Regions from separate parts of the Staphylococcus sp. GW823-FHT05F06 genome, predicted to be linked through region 2. Evidence: riboswitches for the same ligand, from Rfam matches in the RefSeq annotation. Region 2 holds a riboswitch; each other region holds the start of a gene.

Evidence for each region. A riboswitch is a leader RNA that binds a small molecule or an ion and turns the genes downstream of it on or off. The one in region 2 is predicted to bind thiamine pyrophosphate.
Region 1: another riboswitch for thiamine pyrophosphate. It lies ahead of AC1Q7N_RS05140 (ECF transporter S component); the one in region 2 lies ahead of AC1Q7N_RS08155 (ABC transporter substrate-binding protein).
Region 3: another riboswitch for thiamine pyrophosphate. It lies ahead of AC1Q7N_RS09355 (3-oxoacyl-ACP reductase); the one in region 2 lies ahead of AC1Q7N_RS08155 (ABC transporter substrate-binding protein).

What each region holds. Positions count from the first base shown of each region.
Region 1 is NZ_JBXAHW010000005.1:123,881-134,714, forward strand. Features, by position in the region: gene purH (bifunctional phosphoribosylaminoimidazolecarboxamide formyltransferase/IMP cyclohydrolase) at 1-615, shown strand, start outside; gene purD (phosphoribosylamine--glycine ligase) at 641-1,882, shown strand; gene AC1Q7N_RS05130 (energy-coupling factor transporter transmembrane component T family protein) at 2,015-2,821, opposite strand; gene AC1Q7N_RS05135 (ABC transporter ATP-binding protein) at 2,814-4,217, opposite strand; gene AC1Q7N_RS05140 (ECF transporter S component) at 4,231-4,806, opposite strand; TPP riboswitch at 4,891-4,993, opposite strand; gene AC1Q7N_RS05145 (oleate hydratase) at 5,329-7,104, shown strand; gene graF (glycopeptide resistance-associated protein GraF) at 7,516-7,650, opposite strand; gene auxA (lipoteichoic acid stability factor AuxA) at 7,802-9,094, shown strand; gene AC1Q7N_RS05160 (class I SAM-dependent rRNA methyltransferase) at 9,400-10,572, shown strand; gene AC1Q7N_RS05165 (hypothetical protein) at 10,632-10,834, shown strand, end outside.
Region 2 is NZ_JBXAHW010000011.1:690-11,523, reverse strand. Features, by position in the region: gene glcP (glucose transporter GlcP) at 1-98, shown strand, start outside; gene AC1Q7N_RS08170 (ABC-ATPase domain-containing protein) at 253-1,956, shown strand; gene AC1Q7N_RS08165 (MepB family protein) at 2,051-2,548, shown strand; gene rarD (EamA family transporter RarD) at 2,683-3,585, shown strand; gene AC1Q7N_RS08155 (ABC transporter substrate-binding protein) at 3,693-4,604, opposite strand; TPP riboswitch at 4,660-4,761, opposite strand; gene AC1Q7N_RS08150 (anion permease) at 4,921-6,339, opposite strand; gene lpdA (dihydrolipoyl dehydrogenase) at 6,664-8,016, shown strand; gene AC1Q7N_RS08140 (thiamine pyrophosphate-dependent dehydrogenase E1 component subunit alpha) at 8,058-9,011, shown strand; gene AC1Q7N_RS08135 (alpha-ketoacid dehydrogenase subunit beta) at 9,082-10,122, shown strand; gene AC1Q7N_RS08130 (dihydrolipoamide acetyltransferase family protein) at 10,136-10,834, shown strand, end outside.
Region 3 is NZ_JBXAHW010000014.1:17,872-28,705, forward strand. Features, by position in the region: gene tadA (tRNA adenosine(34) deaminase TadA) at 1-378, opposite strand, end outside; gene AC1Q7N_RS09345 (deoxynucleoside kinase) at 445-1,062, shown strand; gene AC1Q7N_RS09350 (deoxynucleoside kinase) at 1,055-1,717, shown strand; TPP riboswitch at 1,872-1,971, shown strand; gene AC1Q7N_RS09355 (3-oxoacyl-ACP reductase) at 2,073-2,825, shown strand; gene AC1Q7N_RS09360 (NtaA/DmoA family FMN-dependent monooxygenase) at 2,874-4,178, shown strand; gene AC1Q7N_RS09365 (HAD family hydrolase) at 4,268-4,963, opposite strand; gene AC1Q7N_RS09370 (CDP-glycerol--poly(glycerophosphate) glycerophosphotransferase) at 5,332-7,026, opposite strand; gene AC1Q7N_RS09375 (alcohol dehydrogenase catalytic domain-containing protein) at 7,043-8,074, opposite strand; gene AC1Q7N_RS09380 (IspD/TarI family cytidylyltransferase) at 8,067-8,783, opposite strand; gene AC1Q7N_RS09385 (branched-chain amino acid aminotransferase) at 9,053-10,129, opposite strand; gene AC1Q7N_RS09390 (NAD-dependent epimerase/dehydratase family protein) at 10,586-10,834, opposite strand, start outside.

The DNA.
Region 1 (10,834 bases), on a different contig from region 2:
GCATTGAATAGAACGGTAGATGTTAAATTAGCTGAAGCATTACATTCTATCTTTTTAGAAGTAGTTATCGCACCTCAATTTACTGAGGAAGCTTTAAAAATATTGACACAAAAGAAAAATATTCGTTTATTACAAATAGATATGACAATTGATAACGCTGAACAAGAATTTGTTTCCGTTTCAGGTGGTTACTTAGTACAGGATAAAGATAATAAAGATGTGACTCGAAACGACATGACTGTTGCTACCGACACTCAACCTACAGAAGCACAGTGGGAAGCTATGCTTCTAGGTTGGAAAGTTGTAAGTGCCGTTAAGAGTAATGCAGTGATTTTGAGTAATAACAAACAAACAGTTGGTATAGGTGCAGGACAAATGAATCGTGTAGGTTCCGCTAAAATTGCAATCGAAAGAGCAATAGAAATTAACGATAATGTTGCGCTTGTTTCAGATGGTTTCTTCCCAATGGGAGATACAGTTGAATATGCTGCCGAACATGGTATTAAGGCAATTATTCAACCAGGTGGTTCAATTAAAGATCAAGATTCCATTGATATGGCTAATAAATATGGCATTACAATGGTTATGACAGGTATGCGTCATTTTAAACATTAATTTTTGAAAAGAAAGGGGTAATCTATTGAAAGTTTTAATAGTTGGAGCTGGTGGACGTGAACATGCATTAGCTTCTAAAATCAATCAATCTCCAATTGTAGATAAGGTTTACGCGATTCCAGGAAATGATGCAATGGTCAATATTGCTGAAGTGCACAGTGAAATTGCTGAATCAGATCATCAAGCTATTTTACATTTTGCTCAGCATAACGCAATTGATTGGGTAATCATTGGGCCTGAACAACCTTTAATAGATGGGTTAGCTGATTTATTAAGAAATGCAAATATTAAAGTGTTTGGTCCAGGACAAGATGCCGCTCAAATTGAAGGTTCAAAATTATTTGCCAAGCAATTAATGGACAAATATCGTATTCCTACAGCAGAATATAAAGAAGTAAGTTCACGTAACGAGGCGTTGCAATATGTTGAAACTTGTGATTTACCAATCGTAATAAAGAAAGACGGTTTAGCAGCAGGTAAAGGGGTTATTATTGCTTTTACGAGAGAAGACGCATTAGATGGGGTCAAAAAAATTTATCAAGAAGAAAAAGGGAAAGTCGTTTTCGAAAGTTATTTAGAAGGAGAAGAGTTTTCTTTAATGACTTTTGTAAATGGAGATTATGCGGTTCCTTTCGACTGTATTGCTCAAGATCATAAGCGAGCATTTGATAATGATCAAGGACCAAATACTGGTGGGATGGGCGCATATTGCCCTGTACCCCACATTGATGCATCTGTTCTTGAACAAACCAATAAGGAGATTGCTCAACCTATTGCTAAAGCTATGGCACAAGAAGGTCATGACTTCTTCGGATTACTATATATTGGTGCAATTTTAACAAAAGATGGACCTAAAGTTATTGAATTTAATGCACGTTTTGGTGATCCTGAAGCACAAGTATTATTAACACGTTTAGAAAGTGACTTAATGCAACTCATTATCGATTTGGAAAATTGCCAACCCATTCATTTTAACTGGAAAGATGAAGCTGTTGTAGGAGTAATGCTAGCATCTAAAGGATACCCTGGTTCATATGAAAAAGGGCATGAAATAAGTGGTTTTAATCTAGATTCTCATTATTATGTGAGTGGATTAAAGAAAGAAGGTCAATGTTTTGTGAATTCTGGTGGAAGAGTTATCCTAGCTATAGGGGAAGGTCCAACAGTTGAAAAAGCACAAGCAAATGCATATGAACATGCACGACAAATAAAAAGTGATAATCTTTTTTATCGTAATGATATTGGGAATAAAGCCATCACTAAGTAAAATTGGTTGTTCAATTTGAAATAAAGTCCTTCGTTGATTGGATAAGATCAACGAAGGACATTTTTTATGATTTCTATTTACATTGGAATAAAATGAATATTTACTTTTAATTAAATATTTGGTGTATGATTATTAGTCTAATTGTCCAAAACGGACATCATGAATACCAGTAATTGGAAGGTATGATGATAAGACAAATGACAAAGTAATGATAATTAATATACAAGCAATAAATACGATATCTTTATATGAAAATGGTACCCGATAGTAGTATGTTCTCGGACCATCTTTAAAACCTTTAGACTCCATTGCAACTGAAAGTTGATGTGCACGTCGAATATTTTGACTTAATAAAGGTATGACTAAATGATTAAGACGCTTGATTCCTTTATAGTTAGATGCATCTATCATTTGATAACGCATTTTTAGGGAACGTCTTAATTGAATAAGAGAACTTATTATAAGTGGAACCATTCTAATCGCTGCCATAAAAGCATAAGCAAACTTTGGCTTTACCTTTAAATGTTGCATTAAACTATAAAAAATCATTACAATTTGTGAAGTCAATGCGATTAGTATACCAAACATTGAAACGGTAATTGTTCTCATAGATAGATGAAGACCTCGTACAATACTTTCTGTACTTATTTGCAAAATACCAAATTTTACAAGCATATGTTCTCCATCACCATATAAAATCATAAATAATGATGACATCAAGGCAAAGAGGGTTGTAACTAATATAAATATTGCCGTTATTTTAAATTCTGTACCGTTAAATAAAAGTAAGAACATAAACATTAATATGACGATATAAATCATAAAGTCGAAGTTATGGATAAATATAATGAAAAAGAATAATGCGATACCTAAAAGTAACTTAGTAATAATATTTACATCATCAACGAAGGTGTGGCGTTTTTTCCATCTTTCAAACAATGTGTTCACCTTCCATTTCTTTAAGACACCCATCTTCCACGCGTAATCGTCTTGTTGGATATCGTTTAATAATTTCTGGATCATGTGTCACCATGATAATTGTTTGACCTTGATTAACGCGTTCTTGAAATAACTTAATAAGTTGAAATGTATTATGACTATCTAGACCGAATGTTGGTTCATCTAGTAAAATAATCTCTGCCTTTGAACTTAATGCTGTTGCAACACTTAAACGACGCTTTTGACCTGTTGATATTTCAAAAGGATGATGATCCTTAACTTGATCTAAATGTAATAATTTTAACAGATCCATGGTTTCATCATTCGCATGCTTAGGATCTAAGTGATTATAATGAATATACACTTCATCATAAACAGAATTAGTAATAAATTGTAATTCAGGGTTCTGATATACCAAATACATATGCTTTGCCGCTTGTTTAATTTTAGATAATAATTGATCGCGATAAAACATGTCACCTTCATATTTAATCAGTTGTAACATAGCTTCTAGTAAAGAGGTTTTACCAGCACCATTTTTACCAGTGATTGTTAACCATTCACCTGAATACAGTTTAAGCTCCTTGGATGAAAAAAGTGTCTTTTTACCTCTAATAATTTGCCCGTCGTCAAAATGAAATAAGAGGTTCTTTGTTTGATTAGGTAATGGGATGGGGCGTGGTGCACTGTGCCATGCTCTAGGGTGCCAAACTCCATATTCAGTTAATAACGCTTCATAATGATCCAAGATTTGTTCTGGGGTGTCGTCAGCAACAATTTCACCATCATAATTTAATAACAATACGCGGTCAACATGTTGCCAAATATGTTCAACCTTATGCTCAACAATTAAAACTGTTTGATCTTCCCAAAGATTGATTAATTTCTTCCATAAATCTTCAGTTGCTTTCACGTCGAGCATTGCAGTAGGCTCATCTAAAAAAAGTGTCTTTGATTTTTGTAGTATTGTTTCAACAATAGCTAACTTCTGTTTCATGCCACCACTTAGATTATTGACATATGTTTTATGAGTAACATTAAGGTCTACAGACTTTAGTGCTTCTTCGATTTCTTGATCCATCTCACTTCTAGGAATATTTCTATTTTCTAAAACAAATGCAAGTTCTTCATATACTTTTGGCATACAAAATTGATTATCTGGATCTTGAAATATAACGCCACTATCATGATCAATATTCAATTCATCATATTTCATCGGAAGTTCAATTAAATTAGGTACTATTCCACTTAATACATTAAGTAATGTGCTTTTACCTGATCCGGAAGGACCGAGTAAAAGCACTTTTTCTTTATTTTTAATCTCAAGATTTAAGTTATTGAATATTTTCCTATCACCATTCGGATACTTTAAACGTAAATTTTTAACACGTAACAATTAAAAAATCCCCTTATAGGTTATCGTAATCTTGTTGTGATGCTGGTCTAAAGAATTTAGTTACACCGGTTTTATCTAATGCTTTGACAATCCAGTATGAAACTAAACCAGCTAATACAATTCCGCTAATTGAACGGAAAACTATAAATAGTAGTAAGTTCCATCCAGCAACTTCGTTTAAGTAACCATAGAAGTAATCCACTGGGAAAGAGATTAAAGCAGTTGCTAACCCAGCAAGCATTGCTACAGCAGCAGAACGTGATTTGTATTTAAAAATAGCAAATATAATTTCACAAGCCAATCCCTGTAATATCGCATATATGATAGTAGGTATATCAAATTTTCCCATAACAATCGTTTCACCAGCTCCAGCTGCGATTTCTGCTAATAATGCTATACCTGGCTTAGGAATGATTAAGTAACAAACGACTGCTGCCATAAACCATACACCATATGTAAGTTGTTCTAAGTGAATACCCGCAACTTGTACAATATTGTAAACAAACCACCATAAGTTATAAATGATGGCAAATACTACTGAAATTAAAACTGTCACAAGAATTTCAGATAGTTTCAAACCTTTTGACATAAAAAACATCCTCCTAAAAAACGCACAACCTTCTCTAGGAAAGTTGTGCGTCAGAAGTTACATCTAATCATAATCCATTAGATTAGATGTATAACAACACTTTCCTACGCTAGTAACTAGCTAGATCAGGTTCGAAGGGTTTGAGGTTGGCCTCATCTCAGTAAAGAATACACCCCTAGTGCGTTCAATTATTTAATTAATTTAAATGTATGATTTTTATCATATATTGTCAAGGTTCTTTCGAGTATTGTTATTTAAATGAGAAATATATTTACTATTATAGAGATGAATTGCAATAAATGTGTATCGAAGTAAAATTTATAGAATTAATGATTTAAATTTTTCTAACCAGTCTTTAATTTGATATTAAAAATAGCTAAATAAAAATGATTAGTATAGTTTTAAGTAAACTAAATTAAAAAATAACCAATTGTTTGTTTTATTACACAAAGAGGAGTAAAATACAATTGAAAGCGATATCATATAGATTTTCAAACTTTATCTAATTGGAGTGATGTTTCTATGTATTATACAAATAGTAATTATGAAGCGTTTGCTCGGCCTAAAAAACCTGAAAATGTTGATAATAAATCAGCCTATTTGATAGGGGCTGGATTAGCTTCTTTAGCTGCAGCATGTTTTTTAATTAGAGATGGACAAATGAAAGGCGAGAATATCCATATTTTAGAAGAGTTAGATATCTCAGGAGGAAGTTTAGATGGCATCAATATGGAGCATCATGGCTATGTAGTACGTGGTGGCAGAGAAATGGAAAATCATTTTGAATGCTTATGGGATTTATTCAGAAGTATACCATCACTTGAGCAAACTAATGCTTCTGTGTTAGACGAGTTTTATTGGTTAAATAAAGAAGACCCTAATTATTCTAAATGTAGAGCGATTGAAAGTGGAGGTAAGCGTATTGATACTGATGGTGATTTTACATTAACAAAAAAAGCAATTAAAGAAATTTTAAATTTATGTTTGATGAAAGAAGAAGATTTAGACGATGTTAAAATCACTGATGTCTTTTCAAGAGACTTTTTAAATTCTAATTTTTGGCTTTATTGGAAAACAATGTTTGCATTCGAGCCATGGCATTCAGCGATGGAGATGCGTAGATATCTTATGCGTTTTGTGCATCATATTGGTGGTTTAGCAGATTTTAGTGCATTAAAATTTACTAAGTATAATCAATATGAATCTTTAGTATTACCGATGATAGAATATCTAAAATCACATAGCGTGAACTTTGAATTTGGAGTACAAGTGAATAATATTTTAGTTGATGCAACACCATCTACTAAAATTGCTAGAGAAATCATTTTAACTAGAGATGATAAAGAAGAATCTATCCCGTTGACAGTTAATGACTTGGTATTTGTTACTAATGGAAGTATTACCGAAAGTTCAACCTATGGTGATAATGACCACCCTGCTCCTATAACACATTCTTTAGGTGGTAGTTGGACATTATGGAAAAACTTAGCTAATCAAAGTCCTGAATTCGGAAGACCTGAGAAATTCTGTGATCACATTCCAGCTAAAAGTTGGTTCGTATCAGCAACGGCAACAACAGATAATAAAAAAATAATCTCATATATCGAACAATTATGTAAAAGAGATGTTTTATCAGGTCGGACAGTCACAGGCGGTATCATTTCTGTCGCTAATTCGAGTTGGCAACTTAGTTTTACAGTGAACCGTCAGCAACAATTTAAGAAACAACCTAAAAATCAAGTTAGTGTATGGATTTACGCATTATACTCTGACGAAAAAGGAGACTTCATTAAAAAACCAATCACGGAATGTACTGGTAGTGAAATCTGTCAAGAATGGTTATATCATATGGGTGTTCCACAAGAGGAAATTGTTGAATTAGCTCAATCAGAATGTAACACGATTCCTGTTTATATGCCATATGTAACTGCATATTTCATGCCTAGAGCATACAAAGATCGACCGTTAGTAGTACCGAATGGCTCTAAAAATTTAGCATTTATTGGAAACTTTGCAGAAACAGCACGGGATACTGTATTCACTACAGAATATTCAGTTAGAACAGCTATGGAAGCTGTTTATCAATTATTAGATGTTGATAGAGGTGTACCTGAAGTTTATGCCTCTGAATTTGATGCACGCGTACTGATGGATGCATTTTATGAATTAAATGATCGTAAATCTTTACATGAACTTGTTAATAAAAACTTTATTAAAAGATCAGTATTAAATACAGTGCTGAAGAAAATACGTGGTACTTTCATTGAAGAATTGTTACGTAAACATAAATTACTATAGTGTAATTAAATGATAAATATAACTGTCGTCCAAGATTAGAATTTTGGCGACAGTTTTTTCTATCATTGATATTAATAATGATTTAAGAGCTATGACGCAAATCTTTCGAAAAAGTAGTCGTAAAATTGTTGTGTAATTTCTTTTGGATAAATAAATATTCTGCTGAATTTTACATAAATGTCAACTGTGAAATAAAAAAGGTTAAATAATAACGTAGATTTGTATTAAAAGAAATTATTATAATGATAATCATAGATGAACGCCTTTATTAGTACAGAAAAAAGACAATTTCTATCAAAAATTTTAATAGAAATTGTCTTTTTATATTACTTATGAACTCAATGATTCAACGATTTAAATGCTAATAGATCATCTTATTATCTAGCATAAACACTTATATCATTAGTGAAATTAATCTAGTGTATCTTGAATATCTTTCTTTGTTTGTTCGATATCATCTGTTTTTTCTTCGTTTTGTTCTTTAAGTTTTTCTTCTACTTCTTTGGCTTTTTCTGCTGATTTTTTTTCGAATTCTTTATTTGTCATAAAAATTCACCTCTTTAATAGGATTTCTGTTTACACAAATGTTTTACCCCGTTATTCTATTAATAAACGTTTGTAGGACTATAGATGTATTTCATGATATTTTAAAGACAATTAAACGATCTTCATATATAATAATTTTGAGGTGAACAGTATGTCTTTTCTTAGGAAACACACCGAAATTATATTTAGTTATATCATCGGTATCGTTTCACTTTTTACAGGTCTCATTATTTTTATTAACTTACCTTTAATCAAACAATTTAAAGGTGACAAAAAGGTTGATACGCATGTGCATAACGTATGGGAATTCCTAAATGCCTTTTTTGCCGAGATTATAAAAGTGATGAGTAAATTTATTGGTGGCTTTCCAATTACAAGTGCCATAGTAATCATCGTATTTGGTATTCTAGTGATGCTGTTAGGTCACACTTTATTTAGAACTATTAAATACGATTATGACATTTCAATTTTCTTTTTAGTTATTGGCATTATGTACTTTATCATTACATTATTGCTAATGACACAAGTGTATGGCTTTTTTGCTATCGTCTTTATTATTCCTTTTACAGTTCATATTGGTTACATAGTTTATAAAGATGAGTTGAACCAAGACAATCGAAAGAACCATTATATGTGGATTATTGTAACTTATGGAATGAGTTATCTTATTACCCAAATTTCGCTATATGGACGTATTGACGCAAATGAAATTGAATCAATTGATATTTTAAGTGTAAATACATTCTTCATTATTATGTGGTTATTAGGTCAGATGGCTATATGGAATTTCTTATTCCTAAGACGTTCATTACCACTCACTAAAGAAGAATTAGGCGAAGAGGAACCTGAACTTTCAAGAACTAATAAAGGCAATGTATCTAATCAAACTAAAGTTCACTTAAAACAACTACAAAATAAGACAACCGAGTATGCACGTAAGACTAGAAGAAGTGTTGATTTAGATAAAATTAGAGCCAAAAGGGACAAATTTAAGCAAAAAATTAACAGCATAGTAGATATACAAGAGGACGATATTCCAAATTGGATGAAAAAACCTAAATGGGTTAAACCTATGTATGTTCAATTGTTTTGTGGTGTAATTATTCTGTTTTTTGCTTTTCTAGAATTTAATAATAGAAACGCATTATTCTTAACTGGTGAATGGGAGTTATCACAAACGCAATATGTAGTTGAGTGGGTAACATTATTATTGCTACTTTTCATTATTATTATTTATATTGCAACTACATTAACTTATTATTTAAGGGATAAATATTATTATTTACAACTCTTTATGGGCAGTATTTTATTCTTTAAATTTCTTACAGAATTTATCAATATTATGGTACATGGATTATTATTATCAATTTTCATTACGCCAATCTTATTATTAATGCTTATTGCAATGATTGTTGCTTATTCTTTACAGTTGAGAGAAAAATAAATAGGTTAAATTTGATTTATAACAACTAATCATTGGTGAAAATACTTAACTTTTCAAATCAATAATTGTATTTATCTAACTTTATATTCAATGACCAGTAAGAAATATCACAGAAAGGTTTCTATGTGAGCAATACATTTCATGGGTGGGATAGTGAATTCAGAATGAATTTCGTCCCACTCTTTTTCTGTGTGATTCACTAAAGTTATTTGTTAAAATGATGTTGAAATTATATGGTGTTAACTGATTTACGAAACAAAATTATCATAACTAACAGTGATAAAAATTAAGAGAGGTATTCATTTATGAAACTTGCTACGCTAAATAAAGGCAAAGAAACAAAGTATTTAAACCACTATCCATTAATAGATGAAGAAGATTTATTTGAACATGATCATCTTAAAGAAGGTGATTTGATAACACTGGTGACAGAGCAACAACAATATATAGCTACTGGATATATTGGAAGACAACATAAAGGATTAGGGTGGGTATTGAGTTATAATCAAAATGAAGAGATTAACACTTTGTTTTTTAAACGTTTATTTGAAGCTGCATTAGAAGAGCGACAATACTATTTCAACATAGAAGGTACAAATGCATTTAGATTATTTAATGCTGAAGGTGACGGTGTAGGTGGCCTGACAATTGATAATTATAACGGACATCTTTTAATTCAATGGTATTCGAAAGGAATATATAAATTTAGATTTCCTATCTTAGAAGCAATCAAAGAGGTATATGAATACACTTCAATTTTTGAGAAAATGCGTTTTAAAGGTACTTCCTACACTGGTGGCTTTGTAGAAGGTAATGCTCCTGAATTTCCTATCGTTGTAGAAGAAAATTTTACCTTTTATAATGTAGACCTAAACGATGGTCTTATGACTGGTATATTTTTAGATCAAAAAGAAGTTAGAAAAAAATTAAGAGATCAGTTTTCAGAAAGACGACACGTACTTAACTTATTCAGTTACACTGGAGCGTTTTCAGTAATAGCAGCTGAAAATGCAAACTCAACAACAAGTGTAGACTTAGCAAATCGCTCTAGAGGGCTAACTGAAGAAAATTTTGGTTTAAATGGTATTAATCCTAAATCTCAATATATTTATGTTATGGATACGTTTGATTTTTATAATTATGCAGGACGACATGGACATCAATACGATACAATTGTTATTGATCCACCTAGCTTTGCGAGAAATAAGAAAAAAACATTCTCTGTTCAAAAAGATTATAATTTATTAATTGAAGGAGCCCTTAACATTTTATCGCCAGGAGGTACATTACTATTATGTACGAATTCAAGTGCATTTTCTCTTAAGGCATTTAAAAACGTAATAAAGAAAACATTAGCCCAAAATAATATTGTATATGAAATAAATGAAGTAATGGGGTTACCTAAAGATTTTAAAACTCATCCTCACTACAAACCTTCAAAATATTTAAAAGCAGTATTTGTAACAATAAAACATTAATTTTCTATAAATATGGGTATAAATCACTGTTGAAGTTTTATTTGAAAGGATGTCATTATATGGGAATTAGAAGTAAACTAACTAATAATATTACAAATAAAGTAGGGAACTCATTATTGAACATAGAGGAAATTAAAGAGAAAGGTGATTTGCCAACTACACAGGAAGAACTTAGACAACGCAGAGAAAGAGCTGAAACTCTAGTTAAAAAGAAATCGCTACTTTCCTCCGGTGCTAGTATTGTCCCTATTCCAGGACTTGA
Region 2 (10,834 bases):
TGATTTTCGTAATTAAATTCTTACCAGAAACACGCGGACGTAGTTTAGAAGAAATAGAATATGAATTACGTGAACGTACAGGAGCAAGAACTGAATAATTACAATGTGAAGTACTTCAAATTTTCAATGTATAGTTGAAAATTTGGAGTATTTTTTAGTTCAAATATTTTTGTAGGAATGTCAACGTTTAGTACACTTGATAATAGGCACAAGAATAATAGTAATGATATATGAACGTTGGAGGTTGAAAATATGAAAAGTGCCCAAGCACTTGAACAGACTTTAACATCGTTAGACGGTCAAAAGTACGGTGCGTATAAGCAAATAAAAGACCTATACGAATTTAATTTATTTAAACTACGTATTGACCATATCCAAGCTGATCCATTTGCGCCACCATCTAAGATGAGTGTTGTTATAGATCGCCAACAAGCAAAATTTCCTGATTCTTTATTAAATTCTGAACTGAAACAACGGGCTGTGAGTGATTACTTAACGCGCGTGTTTCATAAGCAGATTCAATCAATAGTAGCCCAAGATAAAAAAGTAAGTAAAATTCAAATTGATAGTTGTGGCCAAGAAATCTTAGAGCGTACCGCAGTAGTAATTAAGAATCGTCAAATTGAGGCACGTATTGAAGTTGGATTACCAGCACGAGGACGTACCATATTAGGTAGAATAGCAAGACATACACTTATTAATGTATTACCTCAAATAGTAGAACATGCCTTATGTTATCGCAACATTAATGTTTCACAATTGGAACAACAAGTTGAATTAATGATAGATCAAGAGGAGATTAGACAACAGTTAGTAAAACGTGACCTTGTTGCATTTGTAGCAAATGGTGCTATTTTACCAAGAAAAAGTGGTGTTTCAGATCTCCCTATGAATAACGCTATTGAATTTAAAAGTCCTAAACAATATGAGATTGTAATGAAACTATCGAGTGGCAAAGTTATTAAGGGTATGGGTATTCCTAAAGGCATTACACTAATAGTTGGAGGCGGTTATCATGGTAAATCAACATTACTTGAAGCGTTAGAACGAGGTGTATATAATCATATTGCTGGTGATGGTAGAGAATATGTGATCACAAATCAAGATGCAATGAAAATTCGTGCTGAAGACGGAAGAAGTATTCAAAATGTTAATATCCAGCCATTTATTGATCATTTGCCAGGTGAAAGAGATACTACACATTTTTCAACTGAAAATGCGAGTGGTAGTACGTCTCAAGCTGCAAATGTCATGGAAGCTTTAGAATCACAAGCATCATTGTTACTCATTGATGAAGATACATCTGCAACGAATTTCATGATTCGTGATGGTCGTATGCAACGTTTAATTGCTCCCGAAAAAGAGCCGATTACCCCCTTTTCTAATAAGGTAAAAGCATTATATGACGACCATAACGTGTCGACTATTCTAATCGTTGGAGGTTCGGGAGATTATTTTGACGTGGCAGATCAAGTATTGATGATGGATGAATATGTGTTGAAAGATGTTACGCAACATGCTAAAGACATTGCGCAGTCAGACGGTTATCAAAGAAGGCTTTCTTCTCACTATCAGTTCGGTCACATTCCATCAAGAATTCCGTTGAGAGCGAGTTTTAATCAAAAAGGGAAACGTGATCGCTTTAAAGCTAAAGGATTGAATGTAGTAACGTATGGTAAGGAAACTATTCATATTTCTGGCTTAGAACAACTTGTCGATGACAGTCAAACACAAGGTTTAGCGATGATGTTAAGTTATGTAAAAAATGAATTGCTAGATGACAAAAGTACGATTGTAGAATTGACCAATAGTTTGTATCAACGGATTGAGAAACACGGATTAGATGTTATATCAAATCATCAGGGGCATCCTGGTCATTTAGCGCTACCTAGAAAGCAGGAGTTTATTGCGACACTTAATCGATATCGTAGATTAAAAATAAAGCAAAGGGAATAAATATATGCCCATTTTAAATATTTATTATAAAAGTATTTCAGAGTTTGCGTCGATGTATTGAACTTTGAGACTAAAAGTAAAGGGGAGTATGAAGATGAAGTCTTCAGTTCGATTGTTGAATCACATCATAAAGATAATGAACTTACAACAATCATTAATTATAAGAGATGAACAGTGGAATCAATCTTATGAGGCATACAATTTTAATATTAATGGCTACGTATTTAAAAGTAGGTTAGCTAAGAAAACAACAAAGAAAAAAGGATATTTTTTATCGCTTTGGGAAAAAGATAAAACAAAGAAAAATCGAGCATTTGACTATGAGTCATTTCCTGGGAAATTAATTGTACACGTGATGGATGATTCTCAAGTAGGTCAGTTTATTTTTCCAAAACATGTACTTTTTCATAAAGGTATTTTAAGAAATCATGCATCTAAAGGGAAAATGGCTTTTCGAGTGTATCCTACATGGGAGAAAGATTTAAATCGTGTCGCTCACAAGACACAAGAGTGGCAAAAACAATACTTTATAGATATGTCTCAAACAATTGATGTACCAAGTATTAAACGTGCTTATTTTAATGAAGATTGATTATAAAATCAAAAGCTGTACACAAACAGATATGTGTAAATATTGCTGTTTTATTAGTAAATTTGATTACATAACTGTCAATGAGTTGGAATGAGTCTCATTTTTTAATCATTTATATTGAGGGAGGGTTAATGGTGTCTTCGGAGTATAAAAAAGGAATATTTTTAGCTTTAGGTGCTTATATTTTATGGGGGATTTTACCCATATATTGGCGTTTAATTGATGAAATAGGCGCTTTTGAAATTTTGGCATTCCGTATTATTTTTTCAGTGATATTTATGATTTTTGTGCTCATTATAGGAAAAAATCAACGGAACGCTTTTTTTAGAGATGTTAATCAGTTGGTATCGCATCCCGTGCAACTTATTGCCATCATAGTTGCAGGGTATGTTATTACAGTGAATTGGGGGACATTTATTTGGGCAGTATCTAATGGTCACGTGCTACAATCTAGCTTAGGTTACTACATTAACCCACTAGTGAGTATCGTCTTGGCGCTTATATTTTTAAAAGAGAGATTTAATAAATTCGAATGGTTAGCCATCATCTTTGCACTAGTAGGCGTACTTTATATGACAATAAAAATCGGTGAATTTCCATTTATTTCACTTCTATTAGCATTTTCTTTTGGTATATATGGTTTATTAAAAAAGATTGTGCATATCGATGCGATAAGTAGCATCACTATTGAATGTATTGTTACTGCACCAGCCGGTTTAATCTATGTTATTTACCTATGGCAGCAACAACACATAACATTTGGATTAAATATATCATCATTTTGGCTACTATTTTCAGGTGCAATTACAGCAATACCATTGATTCTGTTCTCAGCAGGTGCTAAGCGAATTCCATTATCGTTAACTGGCTTCATTCAGTATGTAGGGCCGACAATCATGTTTATCTTAGGTATCTTTGTCTTTAAAGAGCCATTTAACACTGATCAATTGATTACCTTTATTTTTATATGGATAGGTATTGTGTTATATAGTATTTCTCAATATGTTCAAATTAAGAAAAACCCAGTTGTAAAATAGTAAAATAAATATACCTTCACTTTATTTGATGTACATTCTCTAAATTAGATATTGATTCTAACTATTGATGTGTACATTAACGTTTAAATAGAGTGAAGGTATATTTTTTATTTTGTATATCGACTGAATAGTAGTTGATTTGTAAAATATAAAGTTGGGTTAATCGTGTCTTTAATATCATTGACTTCTTTAAGCCACAACTGTAAATCATTGTAGTAGTCGGAACTCATAGACAAATCATTTGTAAAACATTTAGCTGTTGCTTCAATTGTATCTTTGTTTAATTGGTTAGAGATATCAGTTTGAGTATACGTTGAGTAAATTTCAATTGCACTTTCTAAATGATGATTGATGTAATGAATGGCCTTTTGAATGACTTTCAGAAACTTTTTAAGTTTGACCTCACTCGTATTTAATACTTCAGGTGTAGTAATGAAAATGAGTTGACAAAAATCGGGTACATTATAATTTTTAAGTGGAAAATAATCTACATTAAGTCCTTGATTTCTAGCTTCAAGAATTTCAAAATTTTCGAAAATGAGTGTAGCAGCATCAGCTTTATCAGTTAAAAGTGCATCAGTATGATAAAAGCTATGATTAACTGGTGTGATGTCACCCTCTTTATATGTGCCACCATCAGCTTCAATCATCGTTTTAGCCATGGCAATACCACCTGGACCGGGAGCGCCAGGATATTGAAGCCGTTTACCGATTAAATCTTTGGGGCGAGCGATATTTTTATCTTTGTTATACATAATACCTCCGTTAGTGTGAAGATATCTCGCAAACCCGATGACGTTTTGTTCTTTAGCTCTATCTTGAACCAGATGAATAGGTTCAGTAATCGCGATATCCATTGAACCATTTTCAATCTCGTCTAGTGCGTCAAAGTGTTCCTTTGATTCAATCATCTCAATTTCTAATGATTCTTCTTTAAACCAACCTTTTTCGATACCTAAGATTAACGGCATATGATCAGGATTTAAAAACCATTCTAAACCTACTGTTAATTTGTCCATAAAAAATTCCTCCATCCATTTAATTATTGCGTAAAAAAGTGAATGAAGAAACAGTTATCAATATTGCTCACTTTCCTACGCCGGTGCTAACCAACAGGTTCAAGGGTTGAAAGTAGACTTTCTCTCAGCAAATTGAATTGCACCCCTAGTGATACTAGTTAATCTATGTACAGAATAACATAGTTGAATTGAATAAAAAGCAAAATGAATATAGTAAATATTAATCTTGGGAGTATGATGCAAAAAAATAAGCTAACGTTTCAAACGTTAGCTTACAATATATTTGATGAACTGAAGTTTAATTAAAATTCTAACTTTACATCATACCTATGAGTTTCATCCATAGTGAACCTACACCAATCCAAATAATAAAATAGACTATACCAAGTACAATATTCATAGTCCACCAGCGCTTTTGTGTAACATAGCCAGCTGCGTATAATATGGGCGCTGGTCCACTACTATAGTGTGTTGTTGATGCCAGTAAGTTACCAAAGAACCCTAACATTAATGCACTGAATAATGGCGGTGCACCCGAAGCGACTGCAACACCGAGTAACGCGGCGTACATGGCGCTGACATGTGCTGTTGCACTTGCGAATAAATAATGTGAGTAGAAATAAAACAAGATGAGTAAAACTAAAACGATAGGCCAACTAAAGCCATTTAAACCTTGAGCAATGAGTTTGCTTAACCATGGGATAAAGCCTAACTTGTTTAATTGTTCTGCCATTAATACAAGAACTGAGAACCAAACGAGTGTATTCCATGCGCCTGTTTCATTTAAAATATCTGACCACGCTAATACACCTGTTAATAGTAACAATGCTAAAGCAATAAATGCAGTGAGCGTGGCATCAACATTAATGAAGCTTCCTAATACCCACAAAGCCAATGCTATGATAAAGATACCAACCATCAATTTTTCGGCTATAGACATATGTCCCATTTCTTCTAGTTGTTCAGTAGCCCATTTTTTAGCGTTAGGCGTTTCTTTAACAGTTGGTGGGTATAATTTATAAATAATGAAAGGGACAACGATGAGAGAAATCAATCCGGGTATAATAGCAGCAACAAACCAATTCATCCATGTAATTTGAACGTGTGCCGTTTTTTCAGCTAAACTTTGCGCTATAGGGTTACCGGCCATAGCTGTTAAAAACATAGCTGAAGTAATTAAATTACCTTGGAACTCAGTAAAGATTAAAAACGCACCCATTTTTCTCTCAGAACCATCTCTCGGCGATGAACCAAATGACTCTGACAAGGACTTAATGATTGGAAACATAATACCACCAGCACGTGCTGTATTACTTGGCGTAGCAGGAGCTAAGATAAGATCAACACCAACAAGTGAATAAGCCAAACCAAGCGTTTTCTTTCCAAATAATTTAACGAATTGCAGAGCAATACGTCGACCTAGCCCTGTTTTTACAAATCCTCTTGAAATGAAAAAGGCCATTGCAATAAGCCAAATACTACTATTACCGAAGCCTTGAACGGCAGTTTTTGTATCAACAATTCCAACCAAAATCATGATTGTAAAACCAATGATTGATACTGCACCTATAGTCATAGGTTGGGTAATACAAGCAATGATGGTTGACACAAAAATAGCAAACATAAACCAAGCTTGATCATTTAAGGCATCTGGTTTAATAGGCGTCAATGCCCAGATAATTAAACCAACGACAATAGGTAGAATAAACTTACGATATTTAACAGTACTTCCCACGACACCATCTTCCTTTACCTAAATCTTTTTTACATTTTAATCATAGTCTTATCACACGCTGATGTACAGGTCTTTTTATAATCGTACAACGTTCAAACATCATTACTTTTTTAAATCAGTTTAAGAGTTAGATAAACAGTAATTTATAAAGTTTATAAAGTATTAATAATTAACAACATACAATTGTTTGAAAACTCAAAATACTTGAAGTAGAATGGAATCGAAGGAATAAGAAAGCGCTTACAAATGTAAAATTTCTTATTCCTCATGCAAATGAAATTGGGATGGCACAACGTACTATTGGTGAAAGGAGGCATTTATTATATGAGTAAATCATATGACTTAATCGTAATAGGAGCTGGACCTGGTGGCTATGTAGCTGCAATACGTGGTGCGCAACTTGGTAAAAATGTTGCAGTCATTGAAAAAAATAATGCTGGAGGCACGTGCTTAAATGTAGGTTGCATCCCCTCTAAAACGTTGTTAGAACACGGCGAGAAAGCACACAGCATACGAGTTGCAAACGATTGGGGAATCACAACGAAAGACTTAAAAATTGATTTTACTCAATTTGTCCAACGAAAAAAGAAAGTTGTACAAACACTTACGGGTGGCGTGAAGCAGTTGTTAAAGAAAAATAAAGTTACTTATATTGAAGGGGAAGCACGAATTTCTAAAAACTTAAAAGTGGACGTTAACAATGAAACGTATCAAGCGAAAGATATAATTTTAGCAACTGGCAGTCAGCCGTTCATTCCACCAATTGATGGGTTAGATCAAGTCAATTATGAAACAACCGATACATTTTTCGATTTAGAGAAGCTACCAAAACAGTTAGCGGTTATCGGTGGGGGTGTGATTGCAACAGAACTCGCATCCTCAATGGCTGATCTTGGGGTTAGAGTTACGATAATAGAAGTTGCAGATGACATTTTATTAACTGAAATCAACGAAACTAGAGAAATGTTAAAAGCACATTTAGATAATCAAGGTATTAAGATACTGACGAAAGCAAAGATAAAACAAGTAAAGGAATCGAAAATAATATTAGATGGGCAAGATGATGTTAGCTTTGATACCCTTCTTGTTGCAACAGGTAGACAACCGAATACGCAAGTTGCAAAAGATTTAAATTTGGAAATGGATGGTAAATTCTTTAAAGTCAATGAACATTATGAAACGAGTCAAAAACATGTCTATGCTATAGGAGATTTAATTAAAGGATATCAACTTGCACATGCAGCAAGTGCGCATGGCATTCATGTTGTCGAAACAATAATGAACAAACAGCCGTCACTTGTGCGTCAAGAAGATATTACGCGTTGTATATACACAAGACTTGAAGCAGCATCAGTTGGGTTATCAGAAGAGCAAGCTAAAGAGGCTGGTTATGATGTGAAAGTGACTCAATCAGCATTTCAAGGGAATGCAAAGGCGTTAATCAAAGGAGAAAATGAAGGATTTATTAAACTTGTCGTTGATAAAAAGTATGGAGAGGTTCTTGGTGCTTTTATTGTAGGACCACATGCTACAGATATAATTGGAGAACTTTTAAGTGTCAAAGCATCAGAGGGTACGATTCATGAACTTTCTCAAATTATTCAACCACACCCGGCTTTATTAGAAGCAATAGGTGAGAGTGCAGATGCATTTTTTGATTCTGCAATTCATATGTAGTTTTAAACTTTATGACCTATGAAAGATAGGAGGAATTGACAATGAAAATGGAAAAAGAACAAGCACATTGGATTTATAAAACGATGAACGAAATTCGATTTTTTGAAGAAAAGGTACACAAAATTTTTAGTGATGGTAGAATTCCAGGATTCGTACACTTATATGTAGGTGAAGAAGCTGTTGCAACAGGTGTTATGTCTCAATTAAATGATGATGACTATATTACAAGTACACACCGTGGTCATGGTCATGCGATTGCAAAAGGATGCGATTTAAATGGTATGATGGCAGAAATTATGGGTAAACGTGACGGATTAGGTCACGGTAAAGGTGGCTCAATGCATGTTGCAGAAATTGACAAAGGAATGCTCGGTGCGAATGGTATTGTCAGTGGTGGTTTTGGGTTAGCAATTGGTGCAAGTATTTCTATCATTAATCAAGGTAAAGATAATGTTGCGGTATGTTTCTTTGGTGATGGTGCTGCAAATGAAGGTAATTTCCATGAAGGTCTTAATTTTGCTTCAATTTTAGATTTACCTGTTCTTTTTATATGTGAAAATAACCAATTTGCTGAAGGAACAACACATGACTACGCAAGTGCTTCTGAAACAATTGCAGAGCGTGCTGCGGCTTATAATATGCCGGGTGTACGTGTTGATGGCATGGATGTTATGGAAGTATATAAAGCAACACAAGAGGCTGTAGAACGCGCTAAAAAAGGTGAAGGACCAACGTTAATTGAATGTGATACGTATCGTAAATATGGACATTTTGAAGGTGATGAGCAAAAAGTAAAATCACCAGATGATCGTAACGCAGATAAAAATGCGACAGTAGAATTTAGAAAAAGAGCAATTGAAGAAAATTGGCTCACTGAAAAAGAAGCAGATGAAATAGAAAAAGCAGCTGAACAAGCTGTAGAAGATGCTGTGAAATTTGCTGAAGAAAGCGAATTACCAGATGAGGATTCATTATACAAGGATGTTTTTGCTTAAATCAGAAGATTGGAATATTTATTAAAAGATATAAGAACAAATGACCTAACCACATAAGGAGGTTTTTACGATGAGTGAAGAACGCAAGTTAACATTTATGGGGGCTATTAATGAAGCTATTGACCAATCTATGGAAAAAGATGAGGATGTCATTTTAATTGGTACTGATGTCTCAGGTGGTGCAAAAGTAGACCACATCAAAGATGACGATACATTCGGTGGTGTATTTGGTGTAACAAAAGGACTTGCAAAAAAATATAGTCGTAAACGTGTAATCGATACACCAATTGCTGAACACATTACATTGAGCACGGCAGTAGGAGCTGCTGCGACAGGGCTACGTCCAATTGCTGAACTCATGTTCAACGACTTTATTGGATTTGGTTTAGATCCAATTTTAAATCAAGGGGCAAAAATGAGATATATGTTTGGTGGAAAAGCCAAAATCCCACTAGTTGTACGTACTGTTCATGGAGCAGGGGCAAGCGCTGCTGCACAGCACTCTCAGTCTTTATATAATATGTTTGCAGCAATTCCAGGAGTTAAAGTTGTTGTTCCATCTAATCCATATGATGCGAAGGGTCTACTGATGTCAGCTATTCAAGAGGACAATCTTGTTGTCTTTTCAGAAGATAAAACATTATTAGGACAAAAAGGTAATGTTCCTGAAGAACCTTATACTATAGAAATTGGTAAAGCCAATGTGACGCGTGAAGGTGACGATTTAACAATTGTGGCTATTGGAAAAATGGTAGCTGTAGCGGAAGAAACTGCTGAAAAACTTGCAGAAGACCAAGTATCAGTTGAGGTCATCGATTTACGCTCAGTGTCACCATGGGATCAAGAAACAGTTTTAGATTCTGTGAAGAAAACGGGTCGCCTAATTGTTATTGACGAATCTAATCCACAGTGTAACATTGCTGGAGACGTTGCTTCAGTGATTGGAGATGTAGGATTTGATTACTTAGATGGTCCAATTAAGAAAGTGACCGCACCAGACACTCCTGTACCATTTGCAGCGAACTTAGAGGCGGCATATATGCCGAATGCTGATAAGGTATTAGACATTGCATCTGAATTAATTGATGATTTAAAAAAGGCTAACGCATAGGAGGTGTATCACAATGAGTGAAAATATTATTATGCCAAAGCTTGGAATGACAATGAAAGAGGGAACTGTTGAAGAGTGGTTTAAATCAGAGGGTGACACCGTAAAACAAGGAGAGAGTATTGTTACAATAAGCTCTGAAAAATTAACCAACGATGTTGAAGCGCCGGCGAGTGGGACATTGTTAGAAATTAAAGTGCAAGCCGGAGAAGATGCAGAGGTTAAAGCCGTATTAGGTATAATTGGAGAAGAAGGGGAAGCTATTGATAAAGATGAAGATGATTTAGCATCAGAAAAAGTAAAAGAAGACAACGAGCATGAGAAGGAAACGCAAGAAGTTAAAGATACATCACAACAGTCTTCCGATAATAAAGATAATTCGCCTAAAAGCGCAGCACGAGAAAGAATCTTTATCTCACCCCTCGCACGTAATATGGCTGAGGATAAAGGATTAGACATTAACAAGATAAAAGGCACAGGCGGTAATCATCGTATTACAAAACTAGATATTCAACGTGTTGAAGCAAATGGGTACGACTATGCTAGTGATACGACATCTAATGAAGATACAAGTCATGTTCCAACACAGACTGTGGATACAAGTGCGATTGGTGAAGGATTGAATCCTATGCGTCAACGTATTGCTCAAAACATGAGACAAAGTCTTAATAGTACTGCTCAATTAACATTACATCGTAAGGTTGATGCGGATCGC
Region 3 (10,834 bases), on a different contig from region 2:
TGCCCTATGATTAAACTGCGGTTGTTCTAATAAATTCATAAGACTTCCTGAACATCCTCCTTTGGGATCAGTAGCACCATACACAACCTTTGGAATACGGCTCATAATAATAGTGCCCGCACACATGACACAGGGCTCTAATGTAACATACAACGTACATTCTTCTAATCTCCAACTGCCGACAACTTCTGACGCCCGTTCTATCGCTATGTGCTCTGCATGGGCAGTAGGTTGCTGCAATGTTTCCCTTAAATTATGTGCACGTGCAATGACTTGATCCTCTTTAACAATAACTGCTCCGATTGGAACTTCTCCTAATGCTTTGGCTTTGTGTGCTTCATTAATTGCTAAGCGCATGTAATCATGATTTTTTTTCATATGTGTTGGAATACCTCACTTATGGTACAATACTCATTGTCTATCTTAACATTTGGAGAAGTGATTATGAATAAACCATTTATTGCAATCGAAGGACCTATAGGTGTTGGTAAATCCTCTCTTGCTCACCGATTAAGCAAGACGTTTGGTTTTTATGAAGAGAAAGAAATTGTTGATGAAAATCCATTTCTATCTGATTTTTATGATGATATAGAAAAGTGGAGTTTTCAAACTGAAATGTTCTTTTTATGTAACAGATATAAACAGATTAGAGATATTGAGTCGCTAAATCAAGGTATAGTTAGCGATTATCATATTCATAAAAATAAAATTTTTGCTAAAAATACTTTAGATGCTAAAGAATTTGATAAATTCAGTCGTATTTTTGATATTTTAACTGAAGATATCGAAATGCCAAATACAATTATCTTTTTAGATGCTGATTTAGATGTATTAAAATCTAGAATTGCACAACGTAATCGTAGCTTTGAATCTCAAATAGAAGATGACTATTTACTTACTTTAAAAAAAGATTATCTTGCTTATTATGAATCATTAAAGAATGACGGTGCAAATGTCATTCGAATTGATACATCTCAACAAGATTTCGTTAAAAATGATTACGATTACCAAAATATTTTAAATTTAGTAAAACCTATGATTGGAGAAAATAAAGATGAATAATTATGGTATTCCTCAAAATGCAGTAATAACCATTGCTGGCACTGTAGGGGTTGGTAAATCTACGTTAACACAAGCACTTGCTGACAAGTTAAATTTTAAAACTTCCTTTGAGAATGTAGACCATAATCCTTATTTAGATAAATTTTATCATAATTTTGAACGTTGGAGCTTTCATCTTCAAATTTACTTTCTTGCTGAACGTTTTAAGGAACAAAAACGCATGTTTGAGTATGGTGGCGGATTCGTTCAAGATCGTTCAATTTATGAAGATGTGGATATTTTTGCAAAAATGCACGAAGAACAAGGAACAATGAGTGCTGACGACTACCACACGTATTACGAATTATTTAATGCAATGGTTATGACACCTTATTTTCCAAAGCCTGATGTTCTGATTTATCTAGAATGTGATTATGATGAAGTAATTGATCGTATTCAACAGCGGGGACGTGACATGGAAATCAATACAGATCCAGAATATTGGAAAAAACTATTTAAACGGTATGAAAATTGGATTAACAATTTTAATGCATGTCCTGTTGTTCGACTTAATATTAATGAATATGACATACACGAAGACGTAGACTCCCTTGATTCAGTCATTGATAAAATTGCTCAAGTTATTAAAGCATACCGACAAGTGGATACAAGATAATATATCTAATTGTAGAAAATTAGAGCTTATATTTATATACTTTCACAAGTTATTTCATATACCTTTTACTCAAATATTAAAATAACAGATATAGCTATTATTAAGAATGTTGACAATATTTTATAAAAATTCTATGTTTATACTATAACTGAATTATATGCACTAGGGGTGTTTTTTAACTGAGATGGATATCATCCAAACCCTTTGAACCTGAACTAGCTTATACTAGCGGAGGAAAGTGTTGAATCTCATCTAATTATCATTCTGTCTTTATATATTGATTTGGATGCACAACTTTTCTCATGAAGGTTGTGCATTTTTTCTTATACAAATAAAAATTATTGGGGGCATAAAGATGAAAAAAACTGCAATTATCACGGGAAGTAGTCGTGGATTAGGCGCTAAAATTGCAATAACTTTACTAGAAAAAGGCTACAATGTTGTTGTTAATTACAAACAAAATAAGGATAAAGCTGAAAAATTAATTAGAAATTATAATCAAAGTAGGGCTATAGCTATTCAAGCTGATGTGACAGACAGAAACGATGTGAATCGAATGATTCAAACTGCCACACAACATTTTGGAAAAATAGATATAGTCATTAATAATGCACTTGTTGGTTTTAAATTTGATCCAAATCAGCAAAAATCGTTTAAAGATTTAACTTGGGAAGATTATCAACAACAACTTAATGGTACTTTAAAAGGAGCATTTAATGTGACTCAAAGCGTCATACCACAATTTATAGAACAACAAAGTGGATGCATTGTTAGTATTGGAACCAATTTGTATCAAAATCCAGTCGTACCTTATCATGAGTATACAACAGCAAAGGCAGGTCTCATTGGCTTTACTCGTAATATTGCTGCAGAACTTGGACAATATGGTATTACAGCAAATGTTGTTTCTGGAGGATTACTCAAAACGACTGATGCAAGTGCAGTCACTACACCTGAAGTATTTGATTTAATTGCTCAAACTACACCTCTTAGAAAAGTAACATCACCTCAAGATGTAGCCAATATGGTCGTATATCTCGCTTCAGATGAAGCACGTGGCGTAACAGGTCAAAATATTACCGTTGACGGTGGTTTAACAATGAACTAATTGTTTGTGTATTTTTTACAAAAAGATAATAATTAATGAGGTGTTCATATGACAAATAATCACTTTCTTAACATAGGTGTGTTACTGTATGGATGTGGTCATCATCAAGCGGCATGGCGTATGAAAGATTCTAATATTGAGGATATCGGCAACATATCTTATTATCAGCATTTAGCTCAAATAGCTGAAAAAGGTCTTTTGGATATCGTCTTTTTTGCAGATAATCAAGCCTTTAATGCAAGTGATAATACTACTATGCCCGCTTTTTGGTTTGATCCTATAATTAACTTATCAGCTATTGCACAAGTTACATCACATATAGGATTAGTGCCAACAATATCGAGTACATTTTCAAATCCATTCACCGCTTCTCGTCAATTATTAAGTCTAGACTACTTATCTCATGGCCGTGTGGGTTGGAATTTAGTCACATCCATGACAGATATTGAAGCCCAAAATCACAGTCTTCAATACTTACCAGAAAGACATGAGCGCTACAAAAAAGCAGATGAATTTGCATCGGTAATGAATCAGCTATTCACTTCTTGGTCAACTGCATCTTATGTACCAGATAAAAACAACAACAAAATTATTGAGTCTAAAGATATTAAACCTTTTTATCATGAGGGAGACTATTTTCAAGTACGAGGACCACATACAACACCACAAAGTCCTCAAGGTAAACCAGTATCTATGCAAGCCGGTGCGTCAAAAGAAGGTATTGCATTAGCAGCAAAATATGCTGATGCTGTTTACTCTGTTTCATGGGATATCAAGCAAGCACGTAGTTATAAAAAGAAATTGTCTGATGCTATTTCTAAAACTCAACATCCAGATAGAAAAATTAAAATTTTCCCTGGTTTAGTAACTTATGTAGGTGAAACCCATGAAAAAGCATTATCAAAAAAAGCAGAACTTGATCAAAAATTACCCATTGAAGATGCTTTAAAGCAACTCAGTTTTTTTGTTCAACAAGATTGTTCAGATTGGGAATTAGATGAACCAGTTCCTCCCTTACCTCCTGCTAAAAATTTCAAAGGTCCGATTGGTCGATATGAAACAGTTTTAGCCATTATAAAAGATAAACAACCGACTGTAAGAGAATTATTAGGTTACTTAAGTGCCGGTGGTGGTCATCTTACTCTTATAGGTACACCTGAGGAGATAGTGGATGAGATGGAGCAGTGGTTTAATGAAGGCGTTGCAGACGGCTTTAATCTGATGCCACCTTCATTACCCCATAGCCTTGAAGATTTTTTAAAATACATTATACCAGAACTACAACGTCGTGCTTTATTTAAAAATTCTTATAATCAATCTACACTACGTACATTATTAAATCTCGACTCATAAAACCGATGTTTTTTATGTATTATTAAAAGAAAAAGGACGTAGACGTGCGAATCGACTCACACATCTACGTCTTACTCAATTTAAAAACTTTATTTTCCGTATTGCTCTATAACTTGTTTAACATCTTTTGCACTATTAATGATGACATCTGCGTCGTAGAGTTCCTCTTTTTTAGCCACGCCTGTTAGCACACCGATAGCTAATCCTAAATGAGCATTAATCGCGGTTTTCATATCGTTGGCCGTATCTCCTACTATTGCTACCTTTTCTGGTTTAACATCAAAAGCATTAAATAGTGGATCTAAAACTTTAGGATGTGGCTTTTCTTCTGCGTGTGTTTCTGTAGAAATTACTAAATCAAAGAGATTTCTAGTTTGCGTTTCCTCCAGAAATTGATCGACTCCTTTTTTAGTATCACTTGTTACTATACCTATGTGATATCCTTCATTTCTAAGAGCTTGAATAGTTTCTTGTACACCATCAATCCAATTGTTTTCAGGCACTCTTGAATCAATGAGTTCCTGACTCGTATCCTTTGTCCAATCTGATGTTTCTTTACCTGTTACACCATTAAAAGACTCTATAATTTCACCTAATGAACCCGATCCCATAACAGAATCTGGCTTAATTTTTTTATCGATAATGCCTAATTGGCGATGTGCCGCTTCCTTATCATGTACTGGAAAGGTTTCTAAAAGTTGATCAACGAGACGTACGCCAATTTTTTCCCAACTACTGTCAAACTCAATCAATGTACCATCTTTATCAAATAATATCCATTCCAATTTTAATTCTCTCCTGAAAATGATTTTTATATTAATTATAGTTACATAAACTATTGTATTATAGATTACATGACAATTATAGGAAACTGAACTTTATTTAAGTATAAAAACTAAAATTGGGTTCAAAATTAAAAATGGCTATTTTCTTTAGGTACTTTTATTAATTAATACATACTTTAAAAGACTCTATTCATAATACGTTTTGTACATCACTAATCTAGAACTTGCTAAAAACAAAATGACTTAACTATACTTTGAAAATTTACTAGACATGACTAGATTTAGAGTTGTTTCACTATGATATAAATTTTTTAACTTATTATTTACCCATTGTTACAATTATCATAAATTAGAAAATTTAAATTCTTTTACTGAAAAAATTTGTTAAATAAATCTTTAACTAATCGTTCACTTGATTTACCATCTTTATATTTAAAATTTTTATTTAAAAACGGCTTCACCTTTTCTAATTCAAAATCATTATTTTCTAAAGCTAAAATAAGCTCATCAAAAGTTTTCACTATTTTACCAGGAACAAAGGTTTCATAAGGTTCATAAAAATCTCTCGTGTAAATATAATCTTCCAAATCAAAAGCATAAAAAAGCATTGGTTTTTTAAAAACTGAAAATTCATAGATTAAAGAAGAATAATCAGAGATTAAAATATCCGTAATGAACAATACATCATTTACTTCGCGGTAATTTGAAATATCTAAAAAATATTTACTATAAATTGCTGGGATATTTAATTTATTTCTAACAAAAGGATGCATTTTAAACAGAACAGTAGCTTGATGTTCTTCACAATAACTAGCTAATCTTGCAAAATTAATTTTAAAGAAAGGATAGTGTGCTGTGCGATGTCCATTTCCTCTAAATGTAGGTGCAAAAAGAATGACTTTTTTATTTTTTATAATTGGTAATTTTGTTTCTAAACTTTGTTTAATGCGTGTTTTATAAGATTCATCGAACAAAACATCCGTACGTGGAACACCTGTTGGAATAACCCTATGTTCTTCAATTCCAAAAGCTTCAGCATAGTAAAGAATATCATTATTTGACGAAACATAAGCTTTACTATAATTCCTATGTCCAATAGAGTCTATGAAAGGTCCTCCTTTTTTCCCAGTTCTACTAAATCCTACAGTCTTAAAAGCACCCACAGCATGCCATACTTGAACTATTTCTTGGTTTTCTCTAAATTGAAGTTTATATATCATCGGATGATAATCATCAACCAAGATATATTTAGATTTTCCTAAAAAATATGGAAATTTTAATTTATCAATAAACGATCTCCTATTTGCTATATTAGGTTTAAAAATAGAATGAATGACAAGTTTTTTGTCCAATTGTTGTTTAAGCATTTCTTCGTATATAAATTTAAAATTTCCTGACATATTTGCTCTAGAATCTGATGTAAACAAAACATGATTTTTATTATTCTTATATACTGTTTTGGAAATGTTAAATACCGACAAATATATTTTATCTCTCACATTGAAGCTAATTTTCCTCAAAGCTTTATGTAATATGTATGATAATTGCTTAAGTTTACTTATTTTCTTTATTTCAGATTTATATTGAACTTTAAAAATAAACTCATTAATTTCTTGGGATATTGCCGGAACAATGACGTAAGATTTAATCTCTTTGTTATTATATCTTTGGAAACTTTTACCATACTTTTTTAATAAATAACTTTTTTGTAACGATTGGGTCTCAAGTGAGTTGTAATCTCTTAACTCCTCTAAAGTCATCTGATTTTTTTTATCATTCAAAAATTTGGGGTTAATTTGGCAGACATATTCATCTTCTTGTCGGTTGATTAATATATAATTGCCTGTACCTAAAAAATTACCTTTTTCTAAAATAGCAATATTAAATCTTGCCTCAAAAGTTGACCCTTGAATATTAACATGATTGGCATTTAATAGTTTTGTTTCTGTTAGATTTCTAAGAAGGAAATTTCTTGTAGGTTTTACTCCTTCAAAATGTCCTTTGACGAAGAGTTGGACACGTTCCCAATAAATGTCATCTATAAATATATTTTGCTTTGTCATAGTTGTTTCCTTTTCTTTAAATATTCCATTTTAAAACTGTTTTTCCCCATGCGTTAGAAATATCATATTCGAACGCTGTAATGAGATCTTCTATGGTATTTATTTCAAATTCTTTACCTTTAAGTAATGCTAATTGATTAAGAACTTCAGGATATTTACGATACAATTCAATAGTTTTTTCAAAATCCTTTAAACCACTTCTGCTACTACCAATTATAGTTAAACCTTTTTCTAAAACCATTCTTGTATTCACTTGTATAGGCAGTTCGCTCACTCCTAATAAAGCGATACTCCCTTCAGGATTAATAATATTAATAATTTGTTCAATAGCCTGCTGACTTCCTTTACCACCCACGCATTCAAATGCATGATCAATTTTGATATGTTGAGGAATATTGTCAATTTGAATAATTTCATCTACAAATGAAAAACGGCTTAATTTATATAATGTTTTTCCAAAAACTATTATTTTTGTAGTAGGATATAGTTTTTTTAGTAAAACTGCAGTGATATACCCTAAATTACCGTCTCCCCATATCCCCAATGATTCAAATTGTGGTATTGCTTTTGATTGAAAACGATCTATTGCATGAACACTAACTGTAACTAATTCAGTATACGACGCTACACTCAAATCAATTTCTTGTGGTAAAGTGACTACTCTATCAGGTTTCATTACTATATAATCTTGCATAAAACCATCATAACCACTTGACTTAAAATGACTAGAAGTTAAATAATTTTCTGCAATAATATTATGCGATTTAGACGGTGTATTGGGAATCATAACAACCTTAGTTCCATTTTTCAGTCGATGTTCAGAGTCGTATACAATTTCACCTACACTTTCATGAATCAATGACATAGGTAATTTCTTAGATAAAATTTTGCTATCTCTATTTCCACAATAATATCTCAAGTCGGCTGCACAAATTGACAAATATAAGGGTCGAACAATAACTTTGCTATTATGATTATGTAAATCAATAGTTTTAAATGTTGCTTCAAATTGTCGTGGACTTACTAATTGATATACTTGATTAATCATTATCAACAGCTCCAGTAATAATTGAATTCGCAACTTTTAAATCATATGGTGTTGTTATTTTTATGTTAAATAACTCTCCTTTGACTAATTTTACTGGCTTACCCAATTCTACGAGTATTTTACACGCGTCAGTTAATATTTCCTTTTGAGATTGAGTTAACGATAAATAGCTATCCTTTAACTCTTTTATTTTAAAAGTTTGAGGCGTCTGTCCTTGATACATCTCACTTCTTATTGGAATCCCAGAAATAAATTGTGCATCATTTGAAGAAATGATAGTATCAACAGCATTAACAACCGTATCTACTGCACCATATTGACTGGCATATTCCACATTCTCTCTAATAATTCGATTTGTTAGAAATGGCCTAACTGCATCATGGGTAACGATTATATCTTCATCATTTAATTTTTTATGTTGCTCAATGCTTTCTATAATATTCATTATAGAGTGATTTCGGTCGTCTCCGCCTTGTATTACTTTTATTTTCTTATCGTCTAATTGATAATTGTTTAGCAAATCGAGCATATAATTGATCCACTTTTGAGGCGTGGCAATGATGATTTCATCAAAGTCCTTATACATTAAAAATTTTTCTACTGTATGAATAATAATAGGTTTTCCTTGTAATGATAAAAATTGTTTGGGTAATGGAACATTTCCCATTCTAGAACCAATACCACCTGCTAATATACCCGCATAAATCATTTTATCTCTCCTTATTCTTAGTTGTGTAAATAAAAAAAGACAGAAAAAACATACGTTAAAAAAGTTTCTCTGTCTAAATCTAATTAATTTATATTCATTTTATATCAATTGTATTTTACCACACACAACAAAAATATGAAATGAATAATTAATTAAAAAATATTTTTATATAAAAGGATTTTAAAAAGCAGATTGAAATTTAAAAATCAATCTGCCAAATAATAAATATACTATAGATGATAGTTAACAAATAATTGAAAACTCTATTTTTAATACTTAGGAACTTCTACTCTCCATCCGTATTTATCTTCTAATTTGCCACTTTGAATACCAGTATATGTGTCATATAATTTTTGAGTGATTTTACCAGGTTCATTGTTATTAATAACAATTTCTCTATCTTCATAGCGAAGTGTACCTACAGGAGAGATAACAGCTGCTGTACCTGAACCAAATACTTCTGTAAGTTCACCTTTATCATATGCGTTAAACAGCTCTTCTATAGAAACTCTTCTCTCTTCAACTTCATAACCTAAATCTTCAGCTAATTGAATAATTGACTTTCTAGTGATACCAGGCAAGATACTACCGTTTAATGCTGGCGTAACTACTTTTCCATTTTCTACGAAGAAAATATTCATACTACCAACTTCTTCAACATATTTTTGTTCAACACCATCAAGCCACAATACTTGGTCATAACCTAATTTATTAGCGTTTGTTTGTGCGAGTAAGCTGGCAGCATAGTTACCTGCAACTTTAGCGAAACCTACACCTCCACGTACTGCACGTACATATTCATCTTCGACATAAATTTTAGTTGACTTTAATGTGTCACCACCATAATAAGCGCCTGACGGAGATAAAATAATTAGTAATTTATATTGATGTGAAGAACGTACACCCAAAACACCTTCAGTAGCAAATACAAAAGGACGAATATATAACGATTGACCTTCGCCTTCAGGTACCCAATCTCGTTCAACGTCGATAAGCTGCTTCAACCCTTCTAATAATGCTTCTTCATCAACTTCTGGCATTTCTAAACGTGCTAAAGAATTATTAATACGTTTGAAGTTTTGATCTGGGCGGAATAATACAACTTCTCCATTATGTTTATAGGCTTTAAGGCCTTCAAAAACTGCCTGACCATAATGTAACCCTTGCGCTGCTGGTGAAATTTCAAATGGTGCGTACGGCACAATCTTCATATCATGCCATCCTTGATCAGCGTCATAATCAACACTTAACATATAGTCTGTGAAATATTGTCCAAATCCTAAGTTTGCTGTATCAGGTTTTTCTTTTAAAGACTCTCTTTTTTCGAATTTTACTTTTTCTGACATGACTGTTGCCTCCTAATATAATTCCAATTAAATAGATACACTAAATTATATCAATCGTGATTCTACTATTCAATGAATTTTCTAAATATTCAAAATAGATATTAATTTTATTATGTATACAGTATAAGTAAAACACTACCTTTATTAAGTTACAAGTTATGTTATTATCATCACCTATTTTTTCCGTAATTAAATTTGTGTTCTCATCGAAAATTAGCTTCTTTAAAAGTAGACTTGGAACTAAAATAGACTTTTCTTTACCCTATATATTATCATTCAATTTGACCATATGAGCCAAAAAACATCTGTATGAGATGATATATAAATCAGACAATTTGTGTAATGTAGTTACGCGAAAAACTGCTTCTAACTTCACTTGTCATCCAATTTTTTGATGCAGTATCTTTTATTAAAGTTTTAAAAGATAGCTATATACTTTAAAAAATCGGTATGGGCTCAGCATTCTTTTTGTTTTTTCTCAATTGCCTCTAACATCACTTTAGTCATAGTTGGTAAATCATATTTAGGATCAAATCCCCACTCTTCCTGAGCACAGCTCGTATCTATACTATCTGGCCAACTTAATGCAATATCTTGACGCTCTAAATCAATGTCATAATCTAAGGTGAAATCTGGATAGTATACTTGTATAGCTTGTTTTAGCATTTCAGGTTCAATACTCATCGCACTTAAGTTATAGCCATT